One region of the Mesorhizobium sp. M0119 genome, then DNA from elsewhere that is predicted to be linked to it. Evidence: predicted binding sites of a transcription regulator. Region 1 holds the regulator's gene; each other region holds the start of a gene.
What was found. The regulator HrcA, encoded in region 1, represses chaperone genes, less so after heat shock. The targets are predictions, from matches to a motif close to GTTAGCACTCNCNNNNNGNGAGTGCTAAC.
Positions count from the first base shown of each region.

Region 2: NKJ40_RS28560 (co-chaperone GroES) is a predicted target of HrcA. The motif match lies at 2,028-2,056, and genes of this name have one in related genera.
Region 3: NKJ40_RS22310 (co-chaperone GroES) is a predicted target of HrcA. The motif match lies at 1,815-1,843, and genes of this name have one in related genera.

Region 1 is NZ_JAMYTU010000061.1:11,878-19,438, forward strand. Features, by position in the region: gene NKJ40_RS29550 (RNA polymerase sigma factor) at 1-634, shown strand, start outside; gene NKJ40_RS29555 (glutathione S-transferase family protein) at 650-1,273, opposite strand; gene cysK (cysteine synthase A) at 1,451-2,431, opposite strand; gene NKJ40_RS29565 (LysE family translocator) at 2,599-3,216, opposite strand; gene NKJ40_RS29570 (PQQ-dependent sugar dehydrogenase) at 3,304-4,659, opposite strand; gene NKJ40_RS29575 (hypothetical protein) at 4,759-4,956, opposite strand; gene hrcA (heat-inducible transcriptional repressor HrcA) at 4,990-6,102, opposite strand; gene rph (ribonuclease PH) at 6,235-6,951, shown strand; gene NKJ40_RS29590 (VOC family protein) at 6,985-7,395, shown strand; gene rdgB (RdgB/HAM1 family non-canonical purine NTP pyrophosphatase) at 7,395-7,561, shown strand, end outside.
Region 2 is NZ_JAMYTU010000054.1:3,374-10,934, forward strand. Features, by position in the region: gene NKJ40_RS28535 (DUF3168 domain-containing protein) at 166-576, opposite strand; gene NKJ40_RS28540 (hypothetical protein) at 806-1,060, shown strand; gene NKJ40_RS28545 (hypothetical protein) at 1,104-1,295, shown strand; gene NKJ40_RS28550 (DUF1488 family protein) at 1,327-1,593, opposite strand; gene NKJ40_RS28555 (hypothetical protein) at 1,590-1,862, opposite strand; gene NKJ40_RS28560 (co-chaperone GroES) at 2,107-2,445, shown strand; gene groL (chaperonin GroEL) at 2,547-4,172, shown strand; gene NKJ40_RS28570 (hypothetical protein) at 4,251-4,412, shown strand; gene NKJ40_RS28575 (TetR/AcrR family transcriptional regulator) at 4,493-5,134, opposite strand; gene NKJ40_RS28580 (cupin domain-containing protein) at 5,217-5,792, shown strand; gene NKJ40_RS28585 (transglycosylase domain-containing protein) at 6,062-7,561, shown strand, end outside.
Region 3 is NZ_JAMYTU010000027.1:20,042-27,602, reverse strand. Features, by position in the region: gene NKJ40_RS22330 (Hsp20 family protein) at 1-301, opposite strand, end outside; gene NKJ40_RS22325 (hypothetical protein) at 654-866, shown strand; gene NKJ40_RS22320 (DUF982 domain-containing protein) at 1,001-1,294, shown strand; gene NKJ40_RS22315 (usg protein) at 1,380-1,649, opposite strand; gene NKJ40_RS22310 (co-chaperone GroES) at 2,000-2,314, shown strand; gene groL (chaperonin GroEL) at 2,374-4,005, shown strand; gene NKJ40_RS22300 (hypothetical protein) at 4,110-4,325, shown strand; gene NKJ40_RS22295 (GNAT family N-acetyltransferase) at 4,389-4,886, opposite strand; partial or broken gene NKJ40_RS22290 (endonuclease domain-containing protein) at 4,899-5,345, opposite strand; gene NKJ40_RS22285 (ABC transporter permease) at 5,643-6,659, opposite strand; gene NKJ40_RS22280 (sugar ABC transporter ATP-binding protein) at 6,656-7,561, opposite strand, start outside.

The DNA of each region.
Region 1 (7,561 bases):
GCGCCGCAATCTCGCGACCGAAGGCATCTGGCTCGGTCGGCTGGTCGCCTCGCTGATGCCGGATGAGCCGGAAGCACTCGGCCTGCTGGCGCTGATGCTGTTCGCCGAGGCGCGGCGTGCAGCCCGGCGCAATGCGGCGGGTGACTATGTGCCGCTGGCCGAGCAGGATCTTGCATTTTGGGACGACACAATGATCGACGAAGCGGAGGCGCTGCTCGGGCGCGCGGCGGCCGAGGGTGTTGTCGGTCGCTACCAGCTCGAGGCCGCTGTGCAGTCCGCCCATACGACACGGCGGCTGACCGGTTGTACCGACTGGGTCGCGATCAAGGAGCTCTACGACGCGCTGTCGGTGATTGCCGGCTCGCCGGTGGTGTCGATCAACCGTGCAGTGGCGATTGCCGAGGCCGAAGGTGCTTCGGCAGGATTGGGCGCCCTTGATCAACTCAGCGGCGACAAGCGGCTGTATGACTATCAACCTTACTGGGCCGCCCGCGCGGGCCTGCTGGCCAGACTCGGCAAAGTTCCGCAAGCGAGCGAGGCCTATGACCGGGCTATCGGCCTCGAACGCGATCCGGCCGTGCGTCGGTTCCTGCAGGAACGACGGGCAGGGCTCGGCCGCGCGGAAAGAAACTGAGACAAGGCGGAGTGCTCAGGCCGGCCACATGTCGTGGGAAGCATTCAGCCTCTTCATCACCCGATGTTCCCGCAAATTGGCCCACAGGCGTTCGATATTCGGCCAAGCGGTTGGAACCTTCGCGACCTCCGGATGCCAGGCCACCAACATGACGAGATAGATGTCGGCCAGCGAGAGCCGGTCGCCGGCCAGCCAGTCATGGCCTGCGAGGGCGGCATCGAGAATGGCGAAGCTGCGATCCATTTCCGAGACCGCCGCCTGTTTGACAGCGTCCACGCCGCGGGGATCGGTCGTGTAGCGATGAGCGTAGAAGAACCGCAGGTCAGCCGAATAGATGACGGAGGACATGAAAAACATCCAGCGCAGGAAGTCGGCACGGTCAGGCGAACTTGCTGTGGGCGCCAGTCCTGCTTCCGGGTGGCGCTCGGCCAGCAGGATGCAGATCGCCGCCGATTCGGTCATCGAACGTCCGTCCGGCAAGATCAGGACCGGCACCTGGTTCAAGGGGCTGATGTCTAAAAAGGTCTGATCGAGTCGGCCCTTCGGAACGTCGATCTGGTCGAAAGGCACACCCGTCAAAGCGAGCGCCGCCTCGACGACAAAGCCGCCGGTATTGGCACGCGTATAGAGCTTGTACATGAAGTCCTCCGCCAGCCGGGCAGCGACGATTTGATACGGAAGTGACTCGCCGCTCAAGCGAACGACGCCCGCCACAGGTGGTTTTTCAGCGATCCACGCCGAAGCGTTGATACAGAACGTTTGATGCCGGAGGGGCAGCGCGAAGGATCGCTACGAACCGGTCAAAAACTCTCGTGTCTAAGCACCCAATCCCTCGAACAGGATCGTCGAGAGATAGCGCTCGGCGAAGGAGGGGATGACGACGACAAGGTTCTTGCCCTTGTTCTCGGGCCGCGAGCCGACGACGATCGCCGCTTGCAGGGCGGCACCCGACGAGATGCCGACCGGCACACCTTCGAGCCGAGCGACGAGCCGTGCATTGGCAACCGAATCCTCGTTCGAAACCTTGACGATCTCGTCATAGATCGTCGTGTCAAGGATTTTTGGCGCGAAGCCGGCGCCAATGCCCTGGATCTTGTGCGGGCCTGGCTGGCCGCCCGACAGCACCGGCGAGGCTTCCGGTTCGACGGCGACGACATGCACCGAGGGCTTGCGCTTCTTCAGCACCTGGCCGACGCCGGTGATGGTGCCGCCGGTTCCGATGCCTGCAACGAAGATATCGACTTCGCCCTGGGTGTCGTTCCAGATTTCCTCGGCGGTGGTGCGGCGATGGATTTCCGGATTGGCCGGGTTCTCGAATTGCTGCGGAATGACGGCGTCAGGCAGCGTTGCCGCCAGCTCGTCCGCCTTGGCGATGGCGCCCTTCATGCCTTTCGGCCCTTCGGTCAGCACCAGTTCGGCACCGAGCAGCGCCAGCATCTTGCGGCGTTCGACGGACATGGTTTCCGGCATGGTCAGGATCAGCTTGTAGCCCTTGGCGGCGGCGGCAAAGGCGAGCGCGATGCCGGTATTGCCCGAGGTCGGCTCGATCAGCGTGGTCTTGCCGGGCGTAATCCTGCCCGAAGCCTCCAATGCCTCGATCATCGACACGCCGATGCGGTCCTTGACCGAGGCGATCGGGTTGAAGAATTCGAGTTTGGCCAGCAGATTGGCGACGACACCCTTCTCCCTGGCGAATTTATCAAGCCGCACCAGCGGCGTGTCGCCGATCGTCTCGGTGATCGAATTGTAGATGCGGCCGCGGCCGGGCACGTGTGTGGGGGTGGCGGGCTTGTTCATTGATTTTCCTCCCAGAGGTCAAGCGGCAAGAGTCGGGGCGGGCATAGGATAGAGCCATCCACCGCGCAAGATAGGCTGTCGATCGAAAAATATCCGAGTGAAGTTCGTGCTGAATACCCCCGCCCTTGCAAGGCGTGACAATCCCTGGGCGGATTGGCGAAAGAGGTCTATTGGCGGGCGGCAATTGCCGCCGCCGCACCGACCATGAATCCGGCGGCGGTGCGGTTGAGTGCCCTCAGCGCCCGCGGCGACTTCAGGAACCAGCGCGCCTTGGCCGCCAGCGCCAGATAGGGCACCAGCACCACGAGCAGGACGACGATGGTGAGCGCGACAAGGATCGCGTAGTCGACCAGCGTGATCGCCTTCAGATCGACGATGGTCGGGGTGATGGCAAGATAGAAGATCATCGTCTTCGGATTGCCGAGTGTGACGGCGAGACCGGCTACAAAGCTGGATGCCAAGCCGCCCTTGCCTTTCTTTGCCTCCACCGTTTCGGGCGTGATGCCGCTCGTCCAGAAACGCCAGCCAAGAAAAGCGAGGTAGGCGACGCCCAGCCATTTGATGGCCAGGAAGACCATGCCGAAAGTTTGTGCGACGAAAGCCAGGCCGAGGACCACGGCAGTCAAATAGGTCAGGTCGCCGAGTATCAGCCCGAACGACATGGCCAGCGACGAGCGGAAGCCGGAACCCAGCGCACGCGCAACAAGCGCGGTGACGCCTGGGCCGGGGATGGCTGCGGCGATGCCGAGGGCGGCGCTATAGGCGAGGAATCCGGTGAGCGTCATGATTCGCGCTTGTGGCACGATGTTGAAGTTGGGTGAATTCCCTCGGCCCGGATTCGATTGCGCCAGCGCAGCAGGCGACACCGCCGTTCAGGAGCGGCCGTCTTCGTAGGTAACGCGCCAGATGGTGCCGTTACCGTCGTCTGTGACGATCAGGGAGCCGTCCTTGGCCATCGCAACACCGACCGGGCGGCCCCAGACGGCGTCGTTCGAGATAACGAAGCCGGTCATGAAGTCCTCATATTCGCCGGTCGGCTTGCCATCCCTGAATTTGAGCCTCACCACCTTGTAGCCGGTCCTGGCGCCACGGTTCCACGAACCATGCATGGTGACGAAAGCGTCACCCTGGTAATCCGTCGGAAAGTTCTTGCCGTCGTAGAAGGCTATGTTCATCGGCGCCGAATGCGCCTGCATCAATACATCGGGGACAGTGGCCTTGCCGGCGAGGTCTGGCCGCTCGCCCTGATGGCGCGGATCCTCGTTATTGCCGATGTAGTACCAAGGCCAACCATAGAACGCACCGTCCTTGACTTCAGTTGCAAATTCGAACGGCACATTGTCGCCGAGCTCGTCGCGCTCGTTGACGACGCACCACAACGCGCCGCTGGCGGGCTGCACCGTCATGCCCGTGCAGTTGCGCAGGCCGGTGGCGACAGTTCGGGAATTTTTCCCATCCGGGTCAAAGGCGAGCACATCGGCACGGCCTTCCTCGGAGCCCCACGTTGCACCGAGCGGCTTTGATTTCGCCCAGGCGTCGAGGCCGCCATCGGGTTGCTTGTCCATGTCCTCGGCGACATTCGAGTCCGAGCCAACCGATAAAAAAAGGGTCTTGCCGTCAGGCGAGAAGGCGATGTCACGGGTCGAGTGACCGCCCGACGGGATTTTGGCGACAATGGTTTCTGGTTTACCGGACGCCTTTAGGTCACCGTCGCGATAGGGGAAGCGGACGATGCTGTCGCTGTTTGCGACATAGACCCATTGCGGCTTGTCCCCTGGCGGATAGAAGGCGATGCCATATGGATAGTTGAGGCCCTTGGCGAAAATCGCTTTCTCGATGGGTTTGGCGCGGCCCTCGGCCAGACGGTAGACGCGTATTTGGTCGGCATGGCCGTTGGCGATGAACAGGTCGCCGTTCGGAGCGGCGCGAACGACGCGCGGATTATAGAGTCCGGAGGCGATCATTTCGGCCGAAAAGCCCGGAGGCAATTCTGGCTTGGCGCTTTCGGGCCGCTCCGCCACGCCGGCGCCGTTCGAAGCGGATTGAGCGGGGTCGGCTGCCGGCATGTCTTGCGGCCCGATCAGGCGGCGGACGCCAGGCCTGTCGGCGTGCCAATCGCCAAAAGCTGCTTCGCCTTTGAGCACCTTCTGATCCGACTGCTGGGCGGATGCCGGTGTCGCGACAAGGAGAGCAGCGGCAATGGCCGCAAAGCCGCCAGATCGGGTCATCAACGTCCTCCGGGATTCGCCTCGAAGAGGGCAAACGGAATGAGGCATTGGTCGTTCCAAGCGGTCGTCCGGAACACGAGGATTTGAAGCCGAACCCCTTCAGTTGCCAGAGGCGTAGAAATCCTCATCAAGGCGCTTTTCCAGCGCGACCAGATCGGCCGGCAGCGGCAGGCCCATGGCCCGCATCTCTTGCAGCTTCTCACGCAACTGCTCTTGCACCTCGTGCTGATCCTCAGGCTGATTGACCATTTCCTCGAGCAGCAGGCTAATCTGGGCCTTGAACGATTCCAGCGCCATTCTTTTTCTCCTTGCGGCAGGCCGCGGCGGCTCCTAGCGCAGCATGCGCGAAATCAGCTGCGCGGTATAGTCGACCATCGGTACTATGCGGGCATAGTTCAGCCGCGTCGGCCCGATGACGCCGAGCGCACCGACGACGCGCGCGTCCTTGTCGCGATAGGGTGCCACCACCAGCGAGGAGCCAGACAGCGAAAACAGCTTGTTTTCCGAACCGATGAAGATGCGCACCCCCGGACCTTCCTCGGCGAGGTCGAGGAGCTGGATCAGCCCATCCTGCGTCTCCAGATCCTCGAACAGATGCCGCAGCAATTCTATGTCGGCCTGGGCGGTGACGTTTTCCAGGAGATTGGCGCGGCCGCGCACGATAAGCCGCCCAGGCACGCCGCTTTCGGCGCCTGCCCAGACCGCCAGGCCCTTCTCGACCAGATCCTGCGACAGCGTGTCGAGGGCTGCCCTGGTCTCTTCCTTGATGCGGGCGATCTCGACCCGCGCCTCGGCCAGGGTGCGGCCGCGGATATGGGCGTTGAGGAAGTTGGAGGCTTCGTGCAATTGCGAGACGGTGATGCCGGCGGGCAGATCGATGACGCGATTTTCGACGTCGCCGTTCTGCGAGACCAGCACGGCCAGCGCCTTGGTCGGCTCGAGCTGGATGAATTCGATGTGCTTCAGCGCCACCTCGTTCTTGGCGGCGAGCACGAGGCCGGCGCCGCGCGACATGCCGGACAGCATCTGGCTGGCCTCGGTCAGCATATGCTCCAGCGTCGCGCCCGAGCCGGAGGCGCGCACCTGCGCCTCAATGGTGCGGCGCTCCTCGTCGGAGAGGTCACCCAGTTCCATGAAAGCATCGACAAAGAAGCGCAGGCCTGCCTGGGTCGGCAGCCGGCCGGCCGAAATGTGCGGCGCATAGATCAGGCCGAGATGCTCAAGGTCGCTCATCACGTTGCGGATGGTGGCCGGCGACAGCGACGACGGCAGGATGCGCGACAGGCTGCGCGAACCGACCGGCTCGCCATCCTTCAAATAGGAATCGACGATGCGCCGAAAGATGTCGCGCGAACGCATGTCGAGCGATTGAAGCGCGGGCGATTGCAGCGCGTGCGACGGAAGCACGTGCGATTGCGAACCGGGATCGACTGCCTTGGTCATTCGAGCCAAAAACCTCCGCCCCGAAGATATAGACTTCCGCGGCGGCGGCGCAACCGGTCCATTTTCCTTTGCGCCTAGCGCCCCGTGCGGCTACAAGCCCGGCCAAGATTCCGAAGAAAGAAAGAAGCCTGAATGCGCCCTTCCAAACGCCAATTCGACGAAATGCGCCCCATCTCCTTCGAGCGCGGCGTCTCCAAGCATGCGGAAGGCTCGTGCCTGGTGAAGTTTGGCGACACGCATGTGCTGTGTACGGCCAGCCTGGAGGAAAAGGTGCCGGGCTGGATGCGCAATTCCGGCAAGGGCTGGGTGACGGCGGAATATGGCATGCTGCCGCGCTCGACCGGCGAGCGCATGCGCCGCGAGGCTTCGGCCGGCAAACAAGGCGGCCGCACGCTGGAAATCCAGCGGCTGATCGGCCGCTCCCTGCGCGCCGTGGTCGATCTGCAGGCGCTCGGCGAGCAGCAGATCACCGTCGACTGCGACGTGATCCAGGCCGACGGCGGCACGCGCACCGCTTCGATCACCGGCGGCTGGGTGGCGCTTTACGATTGCCTGCGCTGGATGGAAGTCCGCCAGATGGCGAGCCTTGGCAAGGTGCTGAAGGATCACGTTGCGGCGATCTCCTGCGGCATCCATGATGGCCAGCCGGTCATCGATCTCGACTACATCGAGGATTCCTCGGCCGGCACCGACGCCAATTTCGTCATGACCGGCAAGGGCGGTATCGTCGAGATCCAGGGCACGGCCGAGGGCGAGCCGTTCTCGGAAGAGCAGTTCGCGGCGCTGATGGTCTTGGCCAAGAAGGGCATTCAGCGCCTGGTCAGCCTGCAGCAGATGGCCGTGGACTGATCTTTAGTTTATGACGATGAGGTTGACGATCCTGTGACCCCTTCCGCAATCCTGGAATCAGCACTCTACGTGACGGATCTTGCTGCCGCGGAACGGTTCTATTCGGGCGTGCTCGGGCTCGATCCGCTCGGCAAAGTCGACGGCAGGCATCTCTTCTTCCGCTGTGGCGACGGCGTGCTGCTCATCTTCAATGCCGAGGCGACCAAGGTGCCGCCGGCGTCCGATGCCAAGCTCAAAGTGCCGCCGCATGGCGCCGTCGGCGAGGGGCATCTTTGCTTCGCCGCAAGCGCGGATGAAATCCCGCGCTGGAAAGCCCATCTTGAGGCGAAGAAAATCGCCATCGAAAGCGAGTTCGAATGGCCGCAGGGCGGCCGCTCGATCTATATTCGCGACCCCTCGGGCAATTCGATCGAATTCGCCGAGCCAAGAATCTGGGGCATCTGATGCATTCGCCAACTGTTCACTCGCTTGACGGGCATAAGATCATCGTCGCCAGCCATAACGCTGGCAAATTGCGGGAATTCGCCGATCTGATGGCGCCGTTCGGCATAGAAGCGAAGTCCGCCAAGGAATACGGCCTGCCGGAACCGGACGAGACCGGCACCACCTT
Region 2 (7,561 bases), on a different contig from region 1:
GGCCCAAGGCAACCGATGGCAGTTCAGGCGAACCGAACCTGAAAACAAAAAACCCGCCTCGGGGCGGGTCGCTGGGGCCAATCAGCACCATATGCAAATTAGTAGCATAGCTGCCGGCACAAAGCAAGAACAAAATTGCCCGATTTTGCGAAAAGTGCCCGGCGGTCAGCCCTCGTTCTTGATCTCGGCGCGGAAGCGCAGCAGCCCGTGATGGGCCGAAAGGTCCTCGTCGTAGCGGGCTTCGGCGAATTCGAGCTTGAGATGGACGCGGCGATGCTCGCCAAGCGAGAGCGCCGCATCTCGTAGGCGGGTGCTGATCAGGTCCATGATGTCGTTGGTTTCCTTGCTGGCCTCGGATTTCGACCAGACATGCAACGTCAGCAGCTGTTCGGCGTCGTTCTCCATCCCCGTTGCCCAGTCGTAGACGCTGGTGCGACCGAAGGTCATGTGGGGGAACGCAACATTTTCCGGCGCATGGTCGAACAATCTTGCATCGCCCAGTGCCGCCGACAGGTCGGGATCGCCGTTCACTGCCTCAAATATGGCCCTCTGCAATTCGACGGCCGGCGCGGTCATTGTCTTGCCCCTCGCCCGTCGCGTCGACCTCCCGGCTGCGTAGCTGCGTTGCATGACGGCATCCCGGCAAAGCGCGAATCAGCGCGTCTCATGCGGATTATGAACCTTCATGATCTCGGGAATAAGCCCTGCTCCTGCAACCCGCGACGTTTCGCGTCACGAACGCCCTTGAGGGCAATGCCAACCGGCGAATTCATTTGGCATGCATGGAGTTTGAAAAAACGGTGCTATGAAGATCCCCGGTTTCCAAACATTCGAGGTCGTTTTCGTGCGCGAGCCATCGCTGCTGCCTGTTTTCGGAAAGCTTGGAGTCAGGGCGCGGACGGTCGCGATTGCGGCGCCGACCATGTCGATGACCATCAAGAATTTGGTCAACCGCACGCGGGAGGTGCTCTCGGCGCACGGTAGCCTGGCCCTGAAGCTGTCCGTCGTTTTGTGGACGGTGCTTGTCCTGGCGGCAGTATTCTTCGTCGCCCAAGCCTGACCGAGCGACATTCATCGATCGGGCGGAAACGAAAGGACCCAAGATGGCAAACCGCTACGCGCTGCGTATGGAACATCCTCACAGCTGGACCGTCTTCGACGTCTTCACGGGCCAGCCGGTCGAGCTCAAGCAGCAACTCATGGTCGGCTTGAACACGCGCGATGCGGACGCGATGGTCGACCGGCTGAACGATCGCGACGTCAAGCGGCGGGCGAAGGCGGACCGGAAGCCCTGAGAAAGCGCCTTGTGGACGGATCGCTTCGGATCTAGCGAAAATCGGCCGCAGTCAGCACATATATGCTCCTGCGGGTGCGGGCATAGGCATTCCTGGCGACATCGTGGATCGAGCTGGAAGCCGTGTCGAAGGCCGCCAGATAGGTAGCTTCCGAGGCCGCCGTTCCCGGCTGCACTTTGGAGATGGCATCGGTTGCGACAGAGAAGGAAATCTGGAACATGCCGTCATGGCCGACGAAGCGGATGCGTTTGCTTGCCTCGTCGTAGCTGCGGCTGGGATTGGGAAATGTCAGGCTCATGATTTGGCCTCCGTCGATGCGGATACGGCCTGCTTGACTGTCCGCGCGGCCCGCTTCTTCTTTGGGGCGACCGGATTCAGAGCTGCCGCCGCGCGATCCGCCTCTTCCTTGGCCAGTCGCAATTCCCTCAGCTTCGCCGTCTTGATCATCCTGGCCTTCGCCTCCGAGAGATATTCGGCAGTTGCTTTGTTCCGCTCCGCTGTTTTCTTTTGATTTTCCATGAAGCGAGCCTGAGCTTTTTCCATGATGTTCTGATTGCCTTCGGCCATCGGTAAAATCTCCCTTGCAGCGAAAGTCGTGAATGTGAGCTTCACCGTAAAATAGGTGTTCAAGGACAGAAATTCAATTTCATTAATATTCGGCAAGGCCCCGAACACCGGGGGATGGCCTAGCAAAATAATACATTCAATATTTGACATGCCCTATGAATATTTTTTGGCACTCCTATCAATCGAGTGCCAGAGCGCCTATAGAGAGGGGCGGCCGCCTAAGCCGGCCCCAGAAAGAGTCCCCATGAAATTCCGGCCACTCCACGATCGCGTCGTCATTCGACGCGCCGAAAGCGACACCAAATCCAAGGGCGGCATCATCATCCCCGACAATGCCAAGGAAAAACCGCAGGAAGGCGAAGTGATCGCCGTCGGGCCGGGCGCGCGGGACGAAAGCGGCGTGCTGATGGCGCTCGACGTCAAGGCCGGCGACCTCATCCTGTTCGGCAAATGGTCCGGCACCGAGGTCAAGATAGACGGCGAGGATCTTCTGATCATGAAGGAGGCCGACATCATGGGCATCATCGACAAAAGCGAGATGGGCATCATTGCCAAGAGCGTGGCTGCCAAGAAGGCCGCCTGATTGGAATGCCGCGCGCCCAACCGGGCGTGCAAAGGATGCTCCAAGCTTTGATTCAGGCGCGCTGCAGGCGTCTTGCCACGACCAACCGAACTGGAAAAATCATGTCTGCCAAGGAAATCAAATTCTCCACCGACGCGCGTGACCGCATGCTGCGCGGTGTCGAAATCCTCAACAACGCCGTCAAGGTGACGCTCGGCCCCAAAGGCCGCAACGTCATCATCGACAAGGCCTATGGCGCGCCGCGCATCACCAAGGACGGGGTGACGGTGGCCAAGGAAATCGAACTTTCCGACAAGTTCGAGAACATGGGCGCACAGATGGTGCGCGAAGTGGCCTCGAAGACCAACGACCTCGCCGGCGACGGCACCACCACCGCCACAGTGCTTGCCGCTTCCATCCTGCGCGAGGGCGCCAAATTCGTCGCCGCCGGCATGAACCCGATGGACCTCAAGCGCGGCATCGACCTTGCCGTCAGCGCCGTCGTCAAGGAAATCCAGGCCCGAGCCAAGAAGGTCAAGTCCTCAGGCGAGATCGCGCAGGTCGGCACCATTGCCGCCAATGGCGACACCAGCGTCGGCGCCATGATCGCCAAGGCGATGGACAAGGTCGGCAATGACGGCGTCATCACCGTTGAGGAGGCCAAGACCGCCGAAACCGAACTCGACGTCGTCGAAGGCATGCAGTTCGATCGCGGCTATCTCTCGCCCTATTTCGTCACCAATGCCGAAAAAATGCGCGCCGAGCTGGAAGACCCCTACGTGCTCATCCATGAAAAGAAGCTCGGCAATCTGCAGGCGCTGCTGCCCATCCTCGAAGCCGTGGTGCAAAGCGGCAGGCCGCTGTTGATCATCTCCGAGGACGTCGAGGGCGAAGCGCTGGCGACGCTGGTCGTCAACAAGCTGCGCGGCGGCCTCAAGGTCGCGGCCGTCAAGGCGCCTGGCTTCGGTGACCGCCGCAAGGCGATGCTGGAAGACATCGCCGTGCTCACCGCCGGCCAGATGATTTCCGAGGATCTCGGCATCAAGCTGGAGAACATCACCATCGACATGCTCGGTCGTGCCAAGCGCGTGCTGATCGAGAAGGACACCACCACGATCATCGACGGCGCCGGCGAGAAGGCCACCATCCAGGCGCGCGTCCATCAGATCAAGGGGCAGATCGAGGAAACCACTTCCGACTACGACAAGGAGAAGCTGCAGGAACGTCTCGCCAAGCTGGCGGGCGGCGTTGCCGTCATCCGCGTCGGCGGCGCCACCGAATCCGAGGTCAAGGAAAAGAAGGACCGCATCGACGATGCGCTGAACGCCACCCGCGCGGCCGTCGAAGAAGGCATCGTTCCCGGCGGCGGCGTCGCGTTGCTGCGCGCCAAGGCGGTGCTGAACGGCATGACCGGGGCCAATGCCGATGTGACGGCCGGCATTTCGATCGTGTCGAGAGCGCTCGAAGCGCCGATCCGTCAGATTGCCGAGAATTCGGGCGTCGAAGGTTCGATCGTGGTCGGCAAGCTCGCCGACAGCAAGGATCACAATCAGGGCTTCGATGCCCAGAACGAGGTCTATGTCGACATGATCAAGGCCGGCATCGTCGACCCGGCAAAGGTGGTGCGGCACGCGCTCCAGGATGCCGGTTCGATCGCGGCGCTTCTCATCACCGCGGAAGCCATGATCACCGACGTTCCGGCCAAGGACGCCGCGGCTTCGGCCGGTGGCGGCATGCGCGGCTACTGACCATCGCCTGCGGCAAACAGGCCTGAAAGACAGCCGCCGGGGCATCTTCCCCGGCGCCCCCGGCAAGGAGATCGATCCATGATCGCATTCGTCCCGAAGCCAAATGCGGCGGCAAAAACCAAAGTGGCCGAGGAAAGCCGCTTCGATCGCATTCGCAGGCTTGCCGACAAGCACAGGAACGCCGACGCCGGCACGATAGGCCGCGACCCGAAAAAGATCGCGGACAAGCGTCCCATGTGATCCGCGAGATCAGCGTCAGATCATGAGACCGGCGGCTAAAAGTCTACAAGCATCCGTTTCCAGCGCCGACGGTTGTCAATTCAACGGCTTATTACCTCGGCATCCCGCAAACTCGACCTGACGCTGCGGACGAGGACGAGCATGGCTTCCACCGCCTCTTCTTCCGACAGCCCCTGGCTCTCGACAAGTGATCGCCACGTCGTGAAATCCAGCGCATGCCCTAATGCTGCAACAAGTAGCCGGGCGGTCTCGCTATCCGGACCGAGCCAGCCTTCTTCAAGGATCGCGACCCCGTTTGCGAGGACCTGTTGCCGGCGGGCCAGTGCCGCGGCAACCACCGGCATTTCGGCATCGCGATACAGATTTGCGAGGAGTTGCCGCTTGCGCCTGTAATAGCCGTAGAGCTGAAAAAGCGCTGTCCGGAGCCGAGCTTCCGGTTCGACGATCGATCGCCAAGTGTCCGGGTTGGGGGGTGGGTCCTGGCCGAAGGAATATGCCGAGCAAGCATTGAAGACCGCTTCCTCGTCGGGAAAATGACGGTAGACGGTTAGCCGTTGCACCCCCGCTTTCTCAGCGATGGCGCTCACCGTCGTTCGCGATGGACCCACCGAACAGTGCAGATCGAATGCTGCGCGGGCGAGCGCAAGATGGGTCTCGGCCTGCTTGATCGCGCGTCGCTGCAACCGGTATGAGCGCCGCTGGCCTTCTTTCAGTGAACTCATGTGATCACCGATATTGACTTGGGTTTGAATGGCGCGTAGAAATGGGTGATCGGCAGCGTACACCCATTTTCAGGAGGATGATATGGAACGCGCAGTGCCTGATCCAAGCCTCCAACGTGCGACGGCTTACTCGCCTCACAGCCATTCATCTGATCCCATCACAATTCTGCCTGGAGCCGGTGATCGCTTTGACCTGGGCGGTTTCGGCATCCACTGGAAGATAGACGGATTCCACACCGGGGAGCGCTTCTCCATCGTGCACCATCCGCTCGCCCCTCGTGCGCTGGCCGCGCCCTTGCACCGGCATCACCGTGAAGACGAATATTCATATGTGCTGAGCGGCAGTTTGGGCGCGTTGCTGGGAGAGAACGTTGTTACCGCCGGGCCGGGCACATGGCTGTTCAAGCCGCGAGGCGAATGGCATACGTTCTGGAACGCGGGCGACACGCAGTGCGAAATCATCGAGGTGATTTCGCCCGCCGGCTTCGAGAACTATTTCCGCGAACTGGCGGTCATCTGGCCAGACAGAACAAAGTCCGGCGAACTTTTGCGGAAGTACGAACTGGATATGGACTTCGATAGTGTTCCAGGCCTCTGCACCCGATTTGGACTGACATCCGCACGCACCGCCGCTGCAACGGCCGCACGGCAGAAATAGATACACGCCTGATCGCCCGACGTAGCGGCCTTCATACTCGCCCAGATCAACGACACCACCTACTCGCGCAGGGCAGTCAGCATCTTTCGCTGACGCAGCACGGGAGCCGTCTTCCCCTCGACAAACCTCCCGCTATATCTTCACCGCCCTTATCTTCATCGCCCTTGTAGGCAGCGCCAAAATGGACGAATAGTCATAGCGGCGCGCCGCCGTGAAATTGCCGGCATGCGGTTTCTCAGTTGGCGGCATCGCCGCAGCCGGATCCTGGAATGGCCAGTCCTTTGGAACCACGCAAGAAAAGAGGTCCGATCGCTGCAAGGCTGCTGGCGGTGGATGCGTGGATCGATTCCTCGGTCTACGAAATCGGCTTCAGGGCGCGCCAGTTCTGGGAGGCGGCGACCATCTTCTCGCGGCGTTTCCGCGTCGGCGGCTGGCGCCGCAGCCTGATCGAACTGTTGAGTGAAGGCTTTACGCTCGGTGCCGGCGGCATCGTCGTGCTTTTGGCGCTGGCCTTGCCGGCCTTCCAGATAACCGCCGGCGACTGGCGCACGCAAGGCGACTTCGCCGTCACCTTCCTCGACCGCTACGGCAACGAGATCGGCCAGCGCGGCATCATCCAGCGCGATTCGGTGCCGGTCGACGAGATGCCCGACCATGTCATCAAGGCGGTGCTGGCCACCGAGGACCGGCGCTTCTTCGACCATTACGGCATCGATGTGCTCGGCCTGTCGCGCGCCATATTCGAGAATGTGCGGGCAAATTCCGTCGTCCAGGGTGGCTCGAGCATCACCCAGCAGCTGGCCAAGAACCTGTTCCTGACCAATGAACGGACGTTCGAGCGCAAGATCAAGGAAGCCTTCCTGTCGCTGTGGCTCGAAGCCAATCTGTCGAAGAAGGAAATCCTGCAGCTTTACCTCGACCGCGCCTATATGGGCGGCGGCACCTTCGGCATCGAGGCGGCAGCCGATTTCTATTTCGGCAAGAGCGTCAAGGACCTGAACCTCGCCGAGGCGGCGATGCTGGCCGGCCTGTTCAAGGCGCCGACCAAATATGCGCCGCACATAAACCTGCCCGCCGCCCGGGCGCGGGCCAATGTGGTGCTGTCCAACCTGGTCGATTCCGGCTTCATGACCGAAGGCCAGGTGCTGCAGGCAAGATTGCACCCGGCCGAAATCGTCGACCGCGGCGAGCAAAAGAGCCCCGACTATTACCTCGACTGGGCCTTCGACGAGGTCAAGAAGATCGCCGCCAAAGGCGGCCCTCATTCGCTCGTCGCCCACACCACCTTCGACGCCAACATCCAGAAGGCGGCCGAAGAATCGATGGAGTTCCACCTCCGCCAGTTCGGCAAGGAATACAACGTCACCGAGGGCGCCATCGTCGTCATCGAGACCAATGGCGCGGTCAGGGCGATCGTCGGCGGCCGCGACTACGGCGCCAGCCAGTTCAACCGCGCCACCAAGGCGCTTCGCCAGACCGGCTCCTCGTTCAAGCCCTATGTCTATGCAACGGCAATGGAGCATGGCTTCACGCCGGATTCGGTGGTTTCCGGCGGGCCGATCTCCTGGGGCAGCTGGTCGCCTCACAATTACAATGGCGGGTCGGCCGGCAGGGTGACGCTGATCACGGCGATGGCCAAATCGATCAACACCGTGCCGGTGCGGCTGGCCAAGGATTATCTCGGCATCAAGCCGATCAAGGCGATGGCCGAGGCGATGGGCGTCGAGTCGCCGCTGGAATCACACAAGACCATGGTGCTCGGCACGTCG
Region 3 (7,561 bases), on a different contig from region 1:
CAAGCTCGAAACGGCGGGTAAAGGGCCGTGCGGCGAGGCCACGATGCAGATACTCCGCGTTATCCGGATCCTTGTACCGGCCCGAGACGATCAGGAGGTTCGGCTCGTGGGTTATCTCGAGGTCGTTCTCGGAAAAGCCAGCGACGGCGATGGTGACGCGGTAGTTGCTCTCGCCGCTGCGCGCGATGTCATAGGGCGGCCAGGCGTCGAAAGCCTGCGGAGCATTTTCCAGCAGGTTGAAGACGCGGTCGAAGCCGATGCTCGACCGATAGAGCGGGGAAAAGTCGAATGCGGTTCTCATAGCTACATCCTCCATCGAGCAACATAGATACGAGGAGCGCCAAAGAGCTGGCGCTCCCTGGTTTCACCGGCCCCGTTTCGGCGACCGGTGCCTTCGATCTGGTTACTGTCCGCCGCAAGTCAAGACCCGGTGGCTTTCGCGTTGCCGGTTTTTCGGGCCGGTTTTTCGGTCGGTTCGGCGAGGCTGCCAATCTCCCCGCTTGCGGAGAGATGTCCGGCAGGAGATTGCCTGTTTGCCCGCTGGCTTCAATCGCCAACGCCGACTTCCCCGGCCGGTTATTGTCGGCCGCAGGTCAAGACACAGATTCTTGTGTTGCCGGGCCCATTCCCGGCACTCGCAGATGGAGCTGACCATGACACGCGACGAGATCATTTCTGTGCTGGGCCCGGTCGACGACGCCGTCATCGCCGACATTGCGGCGACGGACGGGACGGTCCAGGAATTGCGTGAGGCCCTGGCCTGGATCGCCGCCGACGAGGCGCTGGTGAACGAGGGCCGACCGCTGCCGACGGCAAGAGTAGCGATGCTGATCGAACTGCTGCAAGGGCCGGACGAGGAAGAATAACCGGCTGTTGCCGCGATGCTCTTGAACCGCGCAAAGAGACGACCACCTTCGGCGGCGCCGGCCGGCCGTCGGTGCCTGCCAGCATAACGTTGCTTGCTCAAACAAGAAGACGATCAGAAAACAAGGAGGAAGTGATGGACGACGTCCGCTTTGCCGAGCCGATCACGTTGAAATTCCAATCCAGCGAGCGCAAGGCCGCCAGCAGTTGGGAAGCCATCGAATGCATGCGCCAGCAGTGGGCGGACCGTGCACGCGGCCGGAGTTGGCGCGCCGCCTATCGGACCTGCCGCGACGCGCTCGACGGTTGGCGTACCGCGCGTGATGCGCGCAAGGCCTTCGTCAGGGCGGCGCGCAAGGCCGGATTGCTCGCATCGGCCCGCAAGCCTGTCGACCACGCCGGCTGGCCCGGACCCCGTCCGATATCGTGAGATCCAAAACAAGTGGGGGAGAGGCAGCTGCCTTTCCCCCACCTCGGAGCTTTGTCTGCTGTCTAGCGGCAGATTGGCTTGCTCCTCAGTGGACGGTGATAATGCCGTTTACGGCCCGCCATTCGGAGGGCTGGATCAGGTGATGATGGGCGACGCGCACCGAATGCAGCGGGCCTTCGATCTCGCGCTCCCAGAAATCGAGGAAATGCTTCAGCGTCGGGAAATCGGGGGCAATATCGTATTCCTGCCAGATGTAGAGCTGCAGCAGGCTCCGATGATCGGGCAGGCGGTAGTGGATCTCCGCCGTGGTGAGGCCAAACCCTTGCATCTGGAGCTGAAAGTCCCTGCTGGTCATGCGAGCTGTCCTTTTCAATGAACCTCAGTCTGCAAAACGCCTCGCCTTCCACATAGGTTCCAGCTCGCCGCGAGCGGCTCCGGTAACGGACCGATTTTGGAAATCCCGCTAAAATTTCAAGCGTCATCGCGCTGGCAACGGCGGATGTGCGAGCAATTACAGCGCATTGGCACTCTCAGGTGTCGAGTGCTAAAATTTTTGCGCGATCCTCTTGAAAGCTGAAAAAGGCGCGACTAGTTCGTATGCGCGCGATGGCTGATGAAGGGGTCGCGCACCCCGTGCCGGGCCGATTATTGCCGGTCCGGTCAGGAGGATGTTCGAAAATCTGTTTGTCCCGAGAGGAGAACGATATGACGTTCCGTCCATTGCACGACCGCATCCTGGTCCGCCGCATCGAGGTCGACGAGAAGACCGCCGGCGGCATCATCATCCCCGACACCGCCAAGGAGAAGCCGCAGGAGGGCGAGGTCATTGCGGCCGGTCCGGGCGCGCGCGACGACAGCGGCCAGTTGCAGCCGCTCGACGTCAAGGTCGGCGACCGTATCCTGTTCGGCAAATGGTCCGGCACCGAGATCAAGCTCAATGGCGAGGATCTGCTCATCATGAAAGAGAGCGACGTGCTGGGCGTTATCGAGGGCGCCGGCGAGATGATGAGGGCCGCCTGAGCGGGGCCTGAACAAGCATTCCAGTCAACGAAAAGCTGCCTATTCGAAGGAGTGATCCAATGGCTGCCAAAGATGTGAAATTTCATACCGAAGCCCGCGAGAAAATGCTGCGCGGCGTCGATATTCTCGCCAATGCGGTGAAGGTAACGCTCGGTCCCAAGGGCCGCAATGTCGTCTTCGATAGGTCGTTCGGCGCCCCGCGCATCACCAAGGACGGCGTGACTGTCGCCAAAGAAATCGAGCTGGAGGACAAGTTCGAGAATATGGGCGCGCAGATGGTGCGCGAGGTCGCCTCGAAGACCAGCGACACCGCAGGCGATGGCACCACGACCGCGACGATTCTTGCTCAGGCCATTGTCAGGGAAGGGGCCAAGGCGGTCGCTGCCGGCATGAACCCGATGGATTTGAAGCGCGGCATCGACAAGGCGGTCGACGCCGTCGTCGCCGACCTGAAATCCAATGCCCGCAAGGTGACCAGGAACGACGAAATCGCTCAGGTCGGCGCCATCTCTGCCAATGGCGATGCCGAGATCGGCCGCTTCCTCGCAGAGGCGATGGAAAGGGTTGGCAATGAGGGTGTCATCACTGTCGAGGAAGCCAAGACCGCTGAGACTGAGTTGGAAGTGGTCGAAGGCATGCAGTTCGACCGTGGCTATCTCTCCCCCTATTTCATCACCAACCAGGATAAGATGCGCGTCGAACTCGAAGAACCTTATGTGCTGATCCACGAGAAGAAGCTGTCCAACCTGCAGGCCATGCTTCCTGTGCTCGAAGCCGCGGTGCAATCCGGCAAGCCGCTGTTGATCATCGCCGAGGACGTCGAAGGCGAGGCGCTGGCGACGCTGGTCGTCAACAAATTGCGCGGCGGCCTGAAGGTTGCGGCCGTCAAGGCGCCGGGCTTCGGTGATCGCCGCAAGGCCATGCTCGAAGACATTGCCATCCTGACCGGCGGCACGGCGATCTCGGAAGACCTCGGCATCAAGCTCGAGAACGTCACACTAGAGATGCTCGGCCGCGCCAAGAAGGTGCTGATCGAGAAGGAGAACACCACCATCGTCAACGGTGCCGGCCGCAAGGATGAAATCCAGGCGCGCATCAGCCAGATCAAGGCGCAGATCGAGGAAACCACCTCCGACTACGACCGCGAGAAGCTGCAGGAGCGGCTGGCCAAGCTCGCCGGCGGTGTCGCAGTCATCCGCGTCGGCGGCTCGACCGAGATCGAGGTCAGGGAGCGCAAGGATCGCGTCGACGACGCCATGCACGCCACACGCGCGGCGGTCGAGGAGGGTATCCTGCCCGGCGGCGGCGTGGCGCTGCTGAGGGCGGCGAAGGCGCTCGATAACGTCGTCGTCGACAATCCCGATCAGAAGACCGGTGTCGACATCGTGCGTCGCGCCATCGAAGCGCCGGTGCGCCAGATCGCCGAGAACGCCGGTGCGGAAGGTTCGATCATCGTCGGCAAGCTGCGCGAGACGACCGACTTCGGCTATGGCTGGAACGCCCAGACCAACGAGTTCGGCGACCTGTACGGGCAGGGCGTCATCGATCCGGCCAAGGTCGTGCGCACTGCGCTGCAGGGTGCCGCCTCTGTTGCCGGCCTGCTGGTGACGACCGAGGCGATGGTGGCCGAGAAGCCGAAGAAGGAAACGCCCATGCCTCCGATGCCCGGCGGTGGCGGCATGGACTTCTAAGGTCAGGCTTCCAAAGCGCGATTTCGAAACGGCAGATGGACCGTGTCCGCCAAAGGCGGGCACGGTTTTGCCGGTCCGGGAACTGATGCTGAGCAGGTGTTGCCATGGATATGACGGACAGTTTTGGAAAGATCGCGGCGCCGACCCGCCCGAAGAACGATTTCAACTATGAAACCGATTGCAGGGCGGCGCTGGCGCCTTTGGTCGACGGCTTGCTGGATATGGCTGCGTCGGCCGGCTGGGATCGCCGCAAGGCGGCCTACACGCTGATGTTTCTGGCGGCTCAACGCGTGGGAGCCGGCATGGAGGAGCGCAAATGATCGCGGCGCGGATGCGCGATTGCCTGCTCTAGTGGGGCGATTGGCAGCTTCGCCGACAGCGCTCTAAGCCATCGGCAGCAGCCGGCGCATGATCAGCGAGGCGCGGCCTTCCACGCCATGCGCGGCCTCCCTGCGCTCGACCACTTCGAAGCCGTGCTTGCGATAGAAGGCGATTGCGCGGTCGTTGCCCTCGATCACTTCCAGTGCGATGCTGGGAATACCCGCATGCGCGGCAAGAACGGCGAGCAGCAGGTCGGCGGCAAGGCCGGTGCCGTACTCGCCTTTGTCGATATGGAGCCGCTCGAGCATGACCTCGCCCTTGTCGTCCATCGCCGCCATCGCGTAGCCGGCGAGCGAGCCGTCAGCCCGCTCGGCGACGAAGGACATCTTGTTGTCGTTCCTGAGCTCGGCCGCCAGCCGCTCCGGCGCGTGCTTCTCATCCGAAAGCCGTGCCGTGGTCTCGGCACCCAGGATGGGCGAATAGGTGTATCGCCAGGACTCTCCAAGGAGCCGCGACACCTTCGGCACGTCCTGTTCGGTCATGGTTCTTATCTGGGTCATTGGCACCTCGCCTCAGAAACCTGCCCCTTTTGAGCGGAGATGTCCGGCAGGACAGAGGGGTGCCGTCCCGCCGACCATGCACGGCCGAGTCCAGCGCGCATCCGCGCCGGCCACCATCACTATATGCTGGCAGACATTGTCGATATCGCGAATGACGTCGTCGTTCCAGAAGCGCAGGATAGTCTAGCCGCTGCTCTCCAAATAGGCGCTGCGTATCCTATCCCGCTCGGTGTGCTCAGCGTCGGCGTGCTGGCTGCCATCGACCTCGACGACGAGGCCGTGCGTCGGACAGGCAAAATCCACAATGTAGGGCCCAATCGGCACCTGCCGGCGAAAGCTCAAATCCATCAGCCGATGCGCGCGAAGCTCATTCCACAGTTTCAGCTCGGAGTCGGTCATCACGCGACGCATGGATTTTGCATTCTTGCGCTGGCGTGACGGAACGAGATCGTGCCCCACTAGGCGCCCCTGTCTTCGTGATTGGCGAAGTCATGGGTGACCGCCGATCTCCCCCCTTGCGGGGGAGATGCCCGGCAGGGCAGAGGGGGGGTGCTGTCCCGCCAGCTTGTCAGCCATTTGCAGTCTAATCCTCCTGCTGGAATGGGCTTGGAAGCGGCTCACATTGAGACGTTGGCGATCCTTCCCACCCCCCTCTGTCCTGCCGGACATCTCCCCCGCAAGGGGGGAGATTGGCTGTTGCCAGCGCTTTCGCCAACCTCCTGCTGCCTTGCAGCGAAAATCGTCGCTCCTCCACCATCACCGCCTTACCCGCGATTTCAGCCAGCGGTCGAAGGCCACGGCGAGGATGAGGATCAGGCCGATGACGATGCTTTGCGTGTAGGACGAGACGTTGTTGAACTGCAGCCCGTTCTGCAAGACGCCGATCAGTCCTGCACCGACCACCGTGCCGCCGACGCTGCCGATGCCGCCGAACAGCGAGGTGCCGCCGATGACGACCGCCGAGATCACCGTCAGCTCGTAGCCGATGCCGGCGACGGCTTCGGAGGAGTTGAGCCGCGCCGACAAAACGAAGGCGGCAAGGCCGGCGAAGAAGCCGACGATGATGTAGACCGAGATCAGGATGCGGTCGACCCGCAGGCCGGAGAGCCGCGCGGCCTCGGCATTGCCGCCGACGGCGTAGACGGCGCGACCGTAGCGCGTGTAGCGCAGCACGATGTGGCACAGGATTGCGGCAATCGCGAAGATGATCGCCGGCACCGGCACCGGGCCGATCAGGCCGGTACCGAACCAGCGCATCGAGGCGTCGAAGCCGGAGATCGGACCGCCATTGGAGATTGTCAGCGTCAGGCCGCGAAACACGGTGAGGCCGCCGAGCGTGACGACGAAGGGCGGCACTTTCAGCCTGGTGATGGCAAAGCCCTGGGCGCCGCCGGCCACGGCGCCGACGACGACGGCGGCGAGAAGGGCGGCGAACCAGCCATAGCCTTGCGTGCCCGTTGTCGACAGCGACAGCGTGTTGGCGGTGCCGCCTTTGGCTACCACGGCCGCGACCATGCCACAGAAGGCGAGCAGCGAGCCGACCGACAGGTCGATACCGGCGGTCAGGATGACGAAGGTCATGCCGAGCGCGATCAGCCCGGTGATCGAAATCTGGCGCATGATGTTGAACAGGTTGATCGGGTCGATGAAGCTCGGCTTCAGCACGGTGAAGACGACGATCAGCAACGCCAGGAACATCAGTGGGCCGAAGCTCATCAGCAGGCGCGCAATATTGACGCCGCCGCGCTGGCTCCGTTCGGTCGTGCTGGTCATTGCGTTGCTTCCTGCTTCTGGTCGAGCGCCATCAGTTCCATCAGTTTCTCCTCGGTCGCCTCGATGCCGGGCATCTCGCCGGTGATGCGCCCGCGCCGCATGGTGACGATCCTGTCCGACACCGCAAGCACTTCGGGCAGTTCCGACGAGATCATCATGATGGCGATGCCGCGCGCCGCGAGCTCCACCAGGATCTGGTGCACCTCAGCCTTGGCGCCGACATCGACACCACGCGTCGGTTCATCCACGATCAGCACTTTGGGGTCGCGCGCCAGCCAGCGGGCAAGGATGACCTTCTGCTGGTTGCCGCCGGACAGTCCCTCGATCGCCTGCTCGGGCGAGGCCATGCGGATCGACAGCGTCTTCCTGTAGTTCGCCAACGCCTCGCGCTCGCGCCGCTCGGCCATGAAGCCGACATTGGAGTAGCGGTCGAGCGCGGCGATCGAGAAATTGGTGAGGATGGCGAGTGCGGCGAAGATTGCCTGGTGCTTGCGGTCCTCCGGCACCAGGCCGATGCCGAGCTCGATGGCATCGGCGGGTGAGGCCGGCGCGATCGGCCTGCCGTCGAGCCTGATGGTGCCGGCGGCAATGCGGTCGGCACCGAAGATGGCGCGGGCGAGCTCGGTGCGGCCGGAGCCGACGAGCCCGGCGACGCCGAGGATTTCGCCGGCCTTGAGGTCGAGATCGACGCCTTCGAGCACGATGGCGTGCGGCGCCTGCGGATCGCGCACCGTGCGCAGGCCGCGCACCGAGAGCCGGACGTCGCCGGCGACATCGCGCTGGGTCGGCCTGGCATAGAGCTCGGAAGCGGCACGGCCGACCATCTTCTCGATGATCTTCGGCAGCTTGATCGGCCCGCCTTCGCGGTCGAGATGGCCGGCCAGCCTGCCGTCGCGCAGCAC